Regions from separate parts of the Arthrobacter sp. MDT2-34-1 genome, predicted to be linked through region 1. Evidence: predicted binding sites of a transcription regulator. Region 1 holds the regulator's gene; each other region holds the start of a gene.
The links. The regulator LexA, encoded in region 1, represses DNA repair genes until DNA is damaged. The targets are predictions, from matches to a motif close to TCGAACANNTGTTCGA.
Positions count from the first base shown of each region.

Region 2: uvrA (excinuclease ABC subunit UvrA) is a predicted target of LexA. The motif match lies at 2,156-2,171, and genes of this name have one in related genera.
Region 3: AC5RVV_RS03245 (HNH endonuclease signature motif containing protein) is a predicted target of LexA. The motif match lies at 1,636-1,651, and genes of this name have one in related genera.

Region 1 is NZ_JBNHGO010000004.1:29,809-34,190, forward strand. It holds gene hisB (imidazoleglycerol-phosphate dehydratase HisB) at 1-516, opposite strand, end outside; gene AC5RVV_RS16005 (histidinol-phosphate transaminase) at 571-1,680, opposite strand; gene AC5RVV_RS16010 (LysM peptidoglycan-binding domain-containing protein) at 1,753-2,106, opposite strand; gene lexA (transcriptional repressor LexA) at 2,403-3,152, shown strand; gene AC5RVV_RS16020 (ATP-dependent DNA helicase) at 3,264-4,382, opposite strand, start outside.
Region 2 is NZ_JBNHGO010000001.1:264,478-268,859, forward strand. It holds gene AC5RVV_RS01220 (DNA topoisomerase IB) at 1-795, shown strand, start outside; gene AC5RVV_RS01225 (MBL fold metallo-hydrolase) at 921-1,565, opposite strand; gene AC5RVV_RS01230 (GntR family transcriptional regulator) at 1,675-2,058, shown strand; gene uvrA (excinuclease ABC subunit UvrA) at 2,261-4,382, shown strand, end outside.
Region 3 is NZ_JBNHGO010000001.1:705,713-710,094, forward strand. It holds gene AC5RVV_RS03245 (HNH endonuclease signature motif containing protein) at 1-1,605, opposite strand, end outside; gene AC5RVV_RS03250 (P-II family nitrogen regulator) at 2,007-2,345, opposite strand; gene AC5RVV_RS03255 (ammonium transporter) at 2,342-3,646, opposite strand; gene AC5RVV_RS03260 (MFS transporter) at 3,929-4,382, shown strand, end outside.

The sequences.
Region 1 (4,382 bases):
GTGGTGGGGGTCCCTGCCGCCCAGCACGCGCATGTGCAGGCAGATCTGGGCGTGCAGTGTGATCGATTCGAACACGTGGCGGGTCAGCGATCCGGTGAAATGTCCGCCGATCAAGTGGTACTCCTGGCCTGCCGGTTCTCCCGTGTGCACCAGGTAGGGCCGGCCGGAGATGTCCACGACGGCGTGGGCCAGCGCCTCGTCCAGGGGCACCGTGGCTTCGCCGAAACGGCGGATCCCGGCTTTATTGCCCAGCGCTTCCTTCAGCGCGTCGCCGATGGTGATGGCGACATCTTCGACGGTGTGGTGCGCGTCGATGTGCGTGTCCCCGCTGGCCTTCACCGTCAGGTCGACGAGCGAGTGCTTCGCCAGGGCGGTGAGCATGTGGTCGTAGAACGGCACGGTGGTGCTGATCTCGGAACGGCCGGTGCCGTCGAGGTCCAGTTCAACCAGCACGGACGACTCGCTGGTAATGCGTTCGAGGCGTGCGGTACGTCCAGTGGTGGTTTCCACGGTCATGGGAGTCCTTTGACGAATTGGTCGACCGGCGCGAGCCGGTTCGCTCTTACTAGTTTAGGAGACGGGGCTCGCCACGAGGGCCTTGATGCCGTCGAGGAAGGCTGTGGTCTCGGCCTCAGTGCCGGCGGTTACCCGCAGATGGCCCGGGATCCCGACGTCGCGGATCAGCACGCCGGCTTCCAGCAGTCCCTGCCACACCGAGCGGGGGTCCTCCAACCCGCCGAAAAACACGAAGTTTGAGTCGGACGGCGCCGGGTCGAGTCCCAGCTCGGCCAGCCCGTCGACAATGCGGTCCCGCTGCGCCTTGATGTCTTCGACGTTGGCCAGCAGCGCATCGGCATGGTCCAACGCGGCCAGGGCCGTTGCCTGCGTGACGGCGGACAGGTGGTAGGGCAGGCGGACCAGGCGCAGCGCATCGGTAATCTGCGGTGCGGCGGCGAGGTACCCGACCCTGGCGCCTGCCAGCGCGAAGGCCTTGCTCATGGTGCGGGAAACGATGAGCCGCTCCCGCCCCGGCAACAGCGTCAGCGCGCTCGGCGTTCCGGCGTGGGCGAACTCGGCGTAGGCCTCGTCCACGATCACGATGGCCTTGGAGGCCTCCCCCGCTTCATACGCCGCCTCCACGACCTCAAGACCCAGGGCGGTGCCCGTCGGGTTGTTCGGCGAGCAAAGAACGACCACGTTTGCCCCGGAGTCGGCCACAGCGGCGGCGGCAGCGTCCGGGGACAGCGTGAAGTCTGCCCCCCGCGGGACGGCCAGATAATCCGTGTCCGTCCCGCTGGCCAGCAGCGGGTACATGGAATAGGTGGGCGGGAAGCTCAGCAGGGTGCGGCCGGGGCCGCCGAAGGCCTGGAGGATTTGCTGCAGGACCTCGTTCGATCCGTTGGCGGCCCAGATGTTCTCTGCGGTGAGGCCGTGCCCCAAGTAGCCGGCCAGCGCCGTCCTCAGCTTCGTGAACTCGCGATCCGGATACCGGTTCAGACCCGCGGCAGCCTCGCTGACGGCCGAGACGATGGCCTGACGGACAGCATCGGGCAGGCCATGGGTGTTTTCGTTGACGTTCAGGAGGACGGGAACCTCCAGCTGGGGCGCGCCATACGGCTCCAGGCCCCGGAGATTTTCCCGCAACGGCAGGCGGTTCAGGCGTTCTAGCTGCTCACTCACCGGTCCAGTTTAAGCTTCGGCCCGCCCGGGGCAGGAATCGGGCGGGCCGAAGCAGCTCATATTACGGCTGCCTCAGCGCGCCGACGGGACCAGCAGCTGCTGTCCGGCATGGACGACGTCCCCCTGGAGACCGTTCAGTTGCGCGATCTCGAAAATGACATCGTGGGGGTTGCGGTCCGGGGCGGACTGCACTGCGATGTCCCACAGTGTCTGGCCGCTGACGACCGTGACGGTCGCCGCCGGTCCAGGTCCCAGCCCCCCGGCGGCGGCCATTGCCGGAGCCGTGAAGAAACCGATCAGGGTCAGGGCTGCGGCCGCGGCGAGCATCAGCGGCAGGCCGATCAGCAACAAACGGCCGCGGCGGGTCAGCCGCAGGCCTGTGCTGGTACGAAGGCCGGCGGGCTGCGGTGCGAGCTGGGCGGACATGGTGCCACCTTTCCGATATTCGATCTATTTCGGCTGGTTTCGATCGTCTTGCAACGATATTCGAACGTATCTTCGAATGCGTCTCTTACAGTTTTAGCACTGGTGATCGAACATTGTCGAGACTCAGTCGAACAAATGTTTGAAATTCGCTACCGCCTCGCCTAGCGTTGTAAGCGTCGGGCGGCAGTAAGAGCAGTGCATCAGCCGCCACCGACAAAACAGTTGAGACAACAGTCCATGTGCGGTTCCGCTACGGCGCCGGCGCAGGGACCACTACGGGGAGACCGGGGCCGGACATGTCGGAAGAGACCACCACCACTGCCGGAGCGAAGCGACGCGGCCGGCCCGTCAAAGTGGGGCGCAGCCTGACGCCGCGGCAGAAGAAGATTCTGGAAACCATCCAGCGCTCCGTCATGTCCCACGGATACCCTCCGTCCATGCGCGAGATCGGTGACACGGTCGGTCTGGCAAGCCTGTCCAGCGTCACGCACCAGTTGGCCCAACTGGAGAAGATGGGCTACATCAGGCGGGACCCCAAGCGTCCCCGTGCCATGGAAATCCTGACCCCGCTGACACTCGAGCACGGGGGTGTGGAAATCGTCGGAGTCGATGAACCGCAACAGCTGCGCAGCTCCAGCGGCGTCGCCGTATCCGAGCTGACCACGTCATCCGACACGGCGATGGTGCCGCTGGTGGGAAGGATCGCAGCGGGCGGGCCGATCCTGGCGGACCAGGCGGTCGAGGACGTCATGCCCCTGCCGCGGCAACTGGTGGGACACGGCGAGTTGTTCATGCTCAGGGTCTCGGGCGATTCCATGATCGATGCGGCCATCTGTGACGGCGACTGGGTCGTGGTCCGCCAGCAGCACACGGCCGAGAACGGCGACATCGTGGCGGCGCTGCTCGACGACGAAGCAACGGTCAAGACCTTCCGGCAGCGCGACGGCCATACCTGGCTGTTGCCGCAGAATACCCAGTACGAACCGATTCTGGGCGACCACGCAACCATCATGGGCAAGGTTGTCTCGGTGATGCGGGCCCTCTGACGCGCCCGGTCTCCCCGGTCCGCGCTGCAGCCACCCCGGGATCCCCTGCCCGCACGGGCGGTCCCCGGGCAGGGCCCCGCTCGCTCCGGAACGGGCGTGCCCCCAGCCCGTTCAGGCTGAGGCCGTAGCCAGCCTTTCCAAGACCTGGCGGGCCGTGGCGCCGTCCTTGGTACTCCAGAAGGGCGGCAGGGCGCTGCGGAGGAAACTCCCGTAGCGCGCCGTCGCCAGCCGGGAGTCCAACACGGCCACCACTCCACGGTCGTTTGACGCGCGGATCAGCCTGCCGGCTCCCTGGGCCAGCCGCACGGCCGCATGGGTCGCCGAGACCGTCATGAAACCGTTTCCCCCGGACTGCGCCACGGACCGGGTTCGGGCAGTCGTGAGCGGGTCATCCGGCCGGGGGAACGGAATCCGGTCGATGACCACGAGCCGGCACGCGGAACCGGGAACGTCGACGCCCTGCCAGAGCGTCATGGTGCCGAACAGGCAGGTGTCGGGCTCTTCGGCGAATTGGCGGACCAGCGCGCCCATCGACGATTCGCCCTGGCACAGGATGGTCAGGTCGGTGCGCCCGCGCATCTCGGCCGCGGCTTCTTCTGCCGCACGCCGCGAGGAGAACAGGCCCAGGGCGCCGCCGCGCGAGGCCAGCAGCAGCTCCTCGAGTTCATCGAGCTGTTCCGGGCTGGTGCCCCGGCCCGGCTTCGGCAGATGCGACGCCACGTAGAGCACGCCCTGCCTGGGGTAATCGAAGGGGCTGCCCACGTCCACGCTGGAATAGGCGGGCGCGCCGGCTCCGAGCAGTCCGAGCGACCCGGCGACGGCATCGAAGGTCCCCCCGACCGACAACGTCGCCGATGTCAGCACAACGGTATGGTCGTCGAACAAGCCCTCACGCAGCCGGGACGCCACCGAGAGCGGCGCTATGTTCAACGTTGCCGGCTGGTCGTCATTGGCGGCGTAGTCGCCGGCCTCGCCATAGGTGCTGGGACGGGTCGCCCAGATGACCTCCCGGGAGTCCGGAGCGGACAGCAGCCGTTCGGCCAGTTCCAGCACGGCCGCGAGCCGTGAGCGCGCCATCTGCCGTCCGCCGTCCGCTGCCCCCGCACCCTCGGGCTTCGAGTCGGAGAGCGCCGCGCGGGCCGCTTCCCGTACCTGCGCAAGAACCAGCTCATGCTCCTCGCGGAGGCCGGCCGCCAGCAGGCCGGTGGGCACCGACTGCAGGACGTCCTC
Region 2 (4,382 bases), on a different contig from region 1:
GCACCCAACGGGCACATCCAGGCCGCGGGAACCGACGATGCCGGGCGGCGGCAATACATCTACCATGCCCGTTGGCGGGAACTGAGGGATCGCGAAAAGTTTGACCGCTCCCTGGCGTTCGGAGCCACCCTGACCACCGCGCGCCGCAAGGTGACGAGGCTGCTGAGGTCCGGCGAACGAACCCGCCCGGTGGCCTGTGCCGTTGCCTTCCGCCTGCTGGACAGCGCGTCGTTGCGGATCGGTTCGGAAGTCTACGCCGAAGACAACGGATCCTACGGGGTTACGACGTTGTTGGTTCGCCACGTGCAGGTGCGGGAAGATACCGTCCGGCTGCATTTTCCCGGGAAGAGCGGACTGCAGTGGGACGTGGAACTGAAGGATCCGGATATCGCCGTCCAGCTGGCGGCGGTGCGGACCCTGAAGGCCGACGATCCGGCCATCGGTTACCGCAACGGCACCGGAGACTGGTCGGGGCTCGCCGCGTCGGAGTTGAACGAGTTTATCCACGAACTCTGCGGGCCGGAGTTCAGTGCCAAGGATTTCCGGACGTGGCAGGGAACGGTAACGGCCGCCGTGGCACTGGCCGGCTACACCGGCAAGCCGAATCTCACCGGACGGCGCAAGGCCGTGGTCGCAGCCATGCACGCCGTCTCGGAGCGGCTGGGCAATACGCCCGCCGTCGCCCGCAAGTCGTACGTGGATCCGCGGCTCGTGGACCGCTTTATGGCGGGACAGATCCCGGACGCCGCCACGTACTCCGCGGCGGAACGCAGCCTGCCGTCCTTCCTGGCCTGACAGGGGCAGCCTGCCATCCTTCCTCGGGTGGCAAGGGAGCGAAAGCAGCCCGCGGCGCTAGAATTAGAGAGCCCCGGCAGGCGGGATTCCCCCCAACGTCCACGTCTGTCGGGGTTGAATGCGCCCTACCAGCCGCGCGATTTCCACTCGTCCAGATGAGGCCGTTCTGCCCCGAGGGTGGTGCCGGCGCCATGGCCCGGATGGACCACCGTGTCGTCGGGCAGGTAGTTGAACACCCGTTCGGCCACATCGTTGAAGAGGGTTGAAAACCGTTCCGGGTCCTGCTGCGTGTTGCCCAGCCCGCCCGGAAACAGGGAATCTCCGGTGAACAGGTGCGGCGGACCCTCGGGTGCGCGGTAGAGCAGCGCCACGGAACCCGGCGTGTGCCCGCGCAGCTTGATGGCTTCCAACGAGAATCCGTCGAAGCGGCCGACGTCCTGATGCTCGAGCGCAACATCGGTCCGCACCTCGATCTGCGGAATATCCTCCACCCCGGCCGCCGTTTTGGCGCCGGTAGCGGCCACCGCCTCCGGCAGGGCCCGGACATGGTCCCAGTGGCTGTGCGTGGTCACGATCAGGGCAACCTCGGCCGGCCGCCCGGCATCCGCGGCGCCCTCGCGCAGCAGTTGCTGGATGGCCGGAAAGTCATCGGCGGCGTCGATCAACACCTGGGTGCCGGAAGCCTTGGCCGTCAGCAGATAGACGTTGTTGTCCATCTCGGAAACGGAAATACCGCGGATGGTGACTGCAGGATCTTCGTGAAGCAACATGCTTCCCAGCCTACCGACAGTCGACCCGGACGGCTCAGGATGTCATTCTGGTTGTAGCAGCGGACAGGCAGCGCGATGCTGGGGACACGACGAGGAGCGGGCGCAGACGATGGAAGCGAGCGAGTTTGACTGGCGGATGAACCGCGACAGCGCCGTGCCGCTCTTCGAGCAGTTGAGGCTGCGGATCATCGAAGCGGCCGATGCCGGCGAACTCCCGGTAGGCACGAAGCTGCCGCCCGTCAGGCGGTTGGCCGACCATCTGGGTGTGGTCCCGAATACCGTGGCACGCGCCTACCGGGAGCTTGAAACTGCCGGGCGGGTGGAAACCCACGGCCGGGCCGGCACCGTGGTCAGCGCCGGAGCCGGCAAGGCCCGGCAACAACTGGGCGATGCCGCCGAAGCATTCGCCCGCGCCGTTCACGGCCAAGGGATCGGCGGCAAGGAAGCACTCGCCGCCGCCAAGGCCGCGTTGGAGCGCCACGGCATCAAGTAGGCGGCATCAGGCGTCGTCTGGCGCCGGCCGGGGAGCCGACGATTGCGGACGCTCTCTGTCCGCAGGTGCCGTCCGCCGTGACCGATGTAATACAAGTTCGAACGAATTTTCGATTAGAGTAGATACCGTGCTAAAAGCAAGCGAAGCGTCCGTCCCGGCGACCGATTCCGAGTCTGCCACCTCCGTTTCCCGCTCCGCGGATATGTCCCGGCTGGTCGTCAAGGGCGCCCGCGAGCATAATCTGCAGAACGTCAGCGTGGACCTGCCCCGCGACGCCATGATCGTCTTCACGGGCCTGTCCGGCTCGGGCAAGTCGTCGTTGGCCTTCGATACGATCTTCGCCGAGGGCCAGCGCCGGTACGTGGAATCGCTCTCTTCCTATGCGCGGATGTTCTTGGGGCAGGTGGACAAGCCGGATGTGGACTTCATCGAGGGCCTGTCGCCGGCGGTCTCGATCGACCAGAAATCGACCAGCCGCAACCCGCGCTCCACCGTGGGAACAATCACCGAGATCTACGACTACCTGCGCCTGCTGTGGGCCCGCGTCGGCCGCCCCTTTTGCCCGCAGTGCGGTGAACCGGTGGAAAAGCAGACCCCGCAGCAAATCGTGGACCAGCTGCAAGAGCTTCCCGAAGGGACCCGGTTCCAGATCCTGGCCCCGGTAGTGCGCGGGCGCAAGGGCGAGTTCGTCGACCTGTTCAAGGAACTGAGCACCAAGGGCTTTTCCCGCGCAAAGGTGGACGGCAAGCAGGTGCAGCTAAGCGAACCGCCGAAGCTGGGGAAGCAGTACAAGCACACCATTGAGGTGGTGGTGGACCGGCTGGTGGCCAAGGAAGGCATCCACCAGCGCCTGACCGACTCGGTGGAAACCGCCCTGGCCCTCGCGGAGGGCCGCGTGCTGGCCGATTTCGTCGACATTGACGAGGACGACCCGGGCCGTACGCGTAGCTTCTCCGAGCACCTGGCCTGCCCGAACGAACACCCGCTCGCCATCGACGAGATCGAGCCGCGCTCGTTCTCGTTCAACAATCCGTTCGGCGCCTGTCCGGCCTGTACCGGTATCGGCAGCAAGCTCGAAGTAGATGTGGACCTGGTGGTCCCGGATCCCGACCGGAGCCTGTCCGAGGGCGCCATTGCCCCGTGGTCCTTGGGCAAAGCCACCCAGGAGTACTGGACGCGGTTGCTCGAAGGGCTCTCGCATGAGCTGGGGTTCTCCATGGACGAGCCATGGAAGAACCTGCCGAAGAAGGTCCGGGAGGCCGTACTGCACGGCAAGGACTTCAAGGTCGTGGTGCAGTACCGCAACCGCTTCGGCCGGGAACGGAAATACAGCACCGGATTCGAGGGCGCGTTCCAGTACATCCACCGAAAGCACGAGGAAACCGAGTCCGAGTGGGCGAGGGACCGTTACAAGGAGTACATGCGCGAGGTCCCGTGCCCGGAGTGCAACGGCGCGCGGCTGAACCCCGCGTCGCTGTCCGTGCTGATCAACGGCAAGTCCATCGCGGATGTGTCTGCCCTGCCGCTGCGCGAGGCGAGTTCGTTCCTCGCGGGCCTGGAGCTCTCGGCCCGCGAAACCCAGATCGCCCACCAGGTACTCATCGAGATCCAGGCGCGGCTGCGGTTCCTCCTGGACGTGGGCCTGGAATACCTGAACCTGGAGCGCGCCGCCGGCACGTTGTCCGGCGGGGAGGCCCAGCGCATCCGGCTGGCCACGCAGATCGGCTCCGGCCTGGTCGGCGTGCTCTACGTGCTCGACGAGCCCTCCATCGGCCTGCACCAGCGGGACAACCGCCGTTTGATCGAGACCCTCACACGGCTGCGCGACCTCGGCAACACCCTGATAGTGGTGGAACACGACGAGGACACCATCGCCGAGGCCGACTGGATAGTGGACATCGGACCGGGCGCCGGCGAGCACGGCGGCGAAGTGGTGCACTCCGGCTCGCTGCAGGAACTGCTGGACAACACGCGTTCCATCACCGGTGACTACCTGTCCGGCCGGCGCCGCATCGAACTGCCGGCCAAGCGCCGGAAGATGGACAAGAAGCGCCAGATCAAGGTGGTGGGTGCCCGGGAAAACAATCTCCGCGGCATCGATGCCTCGTTCCCGCTGGGAATCTTCACCGCGGTCACCGGCGTCAGCGGCTCCGGAAAATCGACCCTGGTCAACGACATTCTCTACAAGGTGCTGGCGAACAAGCTCAACGGAGCCAAGCATGTCGCCGGCCGGCACACCAGGGTGGAAGGCGTGGACCAGCTGGACAAGGTCATCCACGTCGACCAGAGCCCGATCGGCCGCACGCCACGCTCCAACCCCGCCA
Region 3 (4,382 bases), on a different contig from region 1:
GCCGCCGTGGTGTTTGGTTTTGTGCCCGGGTTTGCACCTGGCGCTGAGATTTTCGATGACTGTTTTGCCGCCGTCTTCCCAGGCGACGGTGTGGTCGATGTCGCATTGGTCGGCGGGGACGGTGCAGCCGAAGTCGCGGCAGTGGCGGTCGCGTAGCCGGACGAGGCGTTTGAGCCATTCGGGCGGGTGGCGCAGGTCTTTGGCGACGGCGGCTGCCTTGCCATAGTCATCGGTGAGCACGATCAACCAGGACTTGGCGAGCGCGGCAAGGTCGCGGGTCATGCCCGGCGGGATCGGCCCGTAGCCGGTGAGGTCGCCGGGGTCCTCGGCGAGCCGGAGCAGGGTGGGCAGGGGCGCGGTGACGGCGACCGAGGCGGTCACATTCCCGGCACCGCAGGTACAGGGACCCGGCCCTGCCGTCCCTCCGGCTGCCGTGTTTCGGACGGTGCACGCCGCAACTCCTGTGGCCGGGATTTTTGGGCCGGTTTTCTCGGGGGCGCCAGGTGGAGCGGCTGCCGTTGTCATTGCCGTTGCGTTCGTTACAGAGCCGAGCACGGTCCCGGATCCGGCAGCAGTTCCGGAACGGCTTGCTGCTCTCGGTCCGGCTGCTGCTTGGGTGGCCGCTGTTCCGCAGTTGTCGGTGGCCGTCTGGGTAGCGGCTGTGTCGCCGGCGGCGGTTCCGGCGGCTGTTTCGTCGGCGGCGGTTCCGGTTGTGAAGGTGTCTGTGGCGGGCTGGTAGGCGTGGCCGGGGTAGCGCAGGAGCATGTCGGTGAACACGTCGGCGCGGAGCTGGCCCAGGGTGCGGGTTTCGTCCGCGGTCTGGAGTTTGCGGGCGTGGGCCTGCATCAGGTTGTAGGCGAGCAGCGCTTTGTCGGCGCTGGTGCGGATGTAGAGCTCGGCCATCCCGTCGTCCTGGGGCTGGTAGTGGACGGTGCGGCGCTCCATCGCGGCCCGGTGCCGGATCTCGAGGGATTCGGGGTGCAGCCGGTCGCGGACTGTGCGGGCCCGGGCCTGCACGGATTCCAGCGTGATGGTCCCGGCGCCGGGAACAACGCGGGCTTCATAGCCGGCCAGAACCTCGGGCGGCAGGCCGGCGCCTTTGCGGGCGATGGCGGTGGCGCGGGGCAGGTCGAGGTCGCCGTTGTCCAGGGCGGCGAGGGTGGCGGGCAGGCAGGTGGCGATCTGGTGTGCGTCGGCCAGTTCGGCGGCCGCGCGTTGGCGGGGCACGGCCAGGATGGGTGCGAGCTCGGCGGCGGCGTGCCGGCAGATCCCGTCCGGTGCCCCGGCGTCGGGCCCGGTTGCCGGGCGGAGCACCGCCAGGCGGTGCACGGCCCGCAGCCGGCGGGACTGGGTCCAGGCCTCGTGTTTGCGCACCGCCTGAAGGTAGTCGAGGGTCGACCAATCGTCCAAGGCCGCGGGGTCGGTGCCGGCGAGCAGGCCGGCCAGTTCCGCCGGTCCCAGCTCCCGCCAGTCGTCCCCCCACCCCCGCGGGACCGGTACCGGCTCGGCAGAACCATTGTCGGGCGCGGCACCGTCGTCGGACACGGCAGGGGTGCCGGAGGATTCCTCCGGCTCCTGTGCCTCGTCCAACGGTTCCGCTGCCATACTTCAACGCTACGCAGCCCACGCCCCGGGTAGAACGAGTCTTCGAGGAAAGTGCATAACCCGCCCCCCACACCTGCCTGTGTAGGACAACTCAGCCGGCCAATGGCTGAACGGGGAACCCTCCTTCCCTGTGTAGGACAACTCAGCCAGCCAATGGCCGAACGGGGAACCGTCCCTCTCTGTGGAGGACAACTCAGCAGGCTAACGGCTAAACGCGAAGCAGACGGGTGCGTCTCGAGGGGAAACCAGCCCACCGTCATGCGACGAAACCGCGGCACCGCCGCGGTTTCCGGGCCGCCGCAGACACCGCGAGTGCACCCGCGCACAGGAACCGGTTGCTCCGGACGCCGCAGGGGCGGCCGGAACAACCGGGCCAGGGAAATCTGCCAAAGGTTCCAGTCCTAGATGGCAGCCTCGCCGCGTTCGCCCGTTCGGACGCGGACCGCTTCCTGCACATCCACCAGCCAGACCTTTCCGTCACCCGCGCGGCCGGTGTTGGCGGTGGCCACGAGGACGTCGACGATGTCGTCGGCCAAATCGTCCCCCACCAAGACCTCGACGCGGACCTTGGGCAGCAGGTCCACCGTGTACTCGGCGCCGCGGTAGACCTCCGTGTGGCCGCGCTGCCGCCCGTACCCGCTGGCCTCACTGACGGTCAGCCCTTGGACCCCGTAGCTTTCCAAGCTGTTGCGGACTGCCTCCAGCTTTTCCGGCCGGATGATTGCGGTGACCAGTTTCATGCGTTGACCTCTTCCTTGATCGTGCTGCGGGCGCTGGGGTCGGTTGCCGGGTGCGGGATGAATGTTCCGCCGGTGCCCAGGCCGCCGAATTCGTAAGCGGATTCGGCGTGCTGGGCGAGGTCCACGCCGGTGACCTCATCCTCTGCAGTCACCCGGAAGCCAAGGGTCTTGTGGATCGCCAAGCCGATGATCAGGGTCAGCACGCCAGAGAACACCATGGAGACCAGCGCCGCCACGGCCTGCGCCCCCAGTTGGGCGACGCCGCCGCCGTAGAAGAGACCACCGCCTGCACCCTCGACCGGCAGGGCGATGAAGCCCAGGGCCAGCGTTCCGACCAGGCCGGCAACCAGGTGGACGCCCACCACATCGAGCGAGTCGTCGTAGCCCAGCCTGTACTTCAGCCCCACCGCCAGCGCGGCCAACACGCCCGCCACCAGGCCCAGACCCACCGCCCCCAGGGGGGATACGTTGGCGCAGGCCGGGGTGATGGCCACCAGACCCGCGACTACACCCGAGGCCGCCCCGAGGGACGTGGGACGGCCGTCGCGGAGGCGCTCGGTCACCAGCCAGCCCACGATGGCGGCTGCCGGGGCGGCCATAGTGTTGACCCAGATCAGCCCGGCTTCCTCCGCCGTGCCCGCCGCTCCCCCGTTGAATCCGAACCAGCCGAACCACAGCATCGCTGCGCCGATCATCACCAGCGGGATGTTGTGCGGGCGCTGTGCAGGGTCCTTGCCGAAGCCTCTGCGCTTGCCCAGAATCAGGGCCAGGACCAGGCCCGCTACACCAGCATTGATGTGCACCACCGTGCCGCCAGCGAAATCGATCGCCTCCCCGGCCCAGGCGCCGATGGCTCCCTCGGCCCCCAGCAAGCCGCCGCCCCAGACCATGAAGGCCAGCGGGCAGTAAACCAGCGTGACCCAGACCGGCACGAAGACCGCCCAGGCGCTGAATTTTGCCCGGTCGGCGATGGCGCCGGAGATGAGTGCCACCGTGATGATCGCGAACGTGGCACCGTACCCGGCGCTGATCAAGTCAGGGGTGCTAAGCAGCCCTTCCAGGCCGAACGCGGCGAACGGATTGCCGAAGAGCTGGGTCACGCCCTCGCCCCCGCTCATCGAGTAACCCCACAGCACCCAGACCACCGCCACCAGCGCGACGGCGGAAAAGCTCATCATCATCATGTTCAGGGCCGATTTGGCCCGCGTCATTCCGCCGTAGAAGAATGCCAGTCCCGGCGTCATGAGCAGCACCAAGGCCGCCGAAATCATTACCCAGACGTGACCTGCCGACAGATCCATGTTTCACGTCCCCTCGTTCGTTGGCGGGTAATTTCCCACCGATGAACCAAGACTGACGACGGCGTGTTTCGGCCAGCCGGACGCTTCATTGCGGCCGCGTTACAAGAAGTTCGCGCAGGTAAAACCGGTGCAACCGGCGTGTTTCGGCAGTGTTTCGCGCGGCACCAAGAGCGGCACCGAGAGCGGCACAGAGCGGCGGCACAGAGTGGCATAGAGGACGACGGCGGTGCGCGGCCCGGCGTGGCACCGAGCCGGCGCGCGGGTCGGGCTACGCTGGTTGGCATGCCAGTTTTCCGCCGCACGGCGCGCCCGTTCCGCCTGCCCGGCCTCCAGCGACCGGGCAAGCCCGCACCCACTCCGATTCCGCGCGACATCAAGGTCCTCGTTGCCGCGGCGTTCGTCATCGCGCTGGGGTACGGGCTGGTGGCGCCGGTCCTGCCGCAGTTTGCGGCGAGTTTCGACGTCGGTGTCGCGGCTGCCAGCATCATCGTCAGCGTGTTTGCCCTCGCCCGGCTGGTCTTCGCGCCGGCGGGCGGCGCGCTGGTGGGCCGCTGGGGTGAGCGCCGGGTCTACCTGACCGGGCTGCTGATAGTCGCCGCTTCGACCGGCGCCTGCGCGCTGGCGCAGGACTACTGGCAGCTGCTCATCTTCCGGGGCCTGGGCGGCCTCGGCTCCACCATGTTTACGGTGTCGGCCATGGCGCTGATCCTGCGGCTGGCCCCGCCGGACGGCCGCG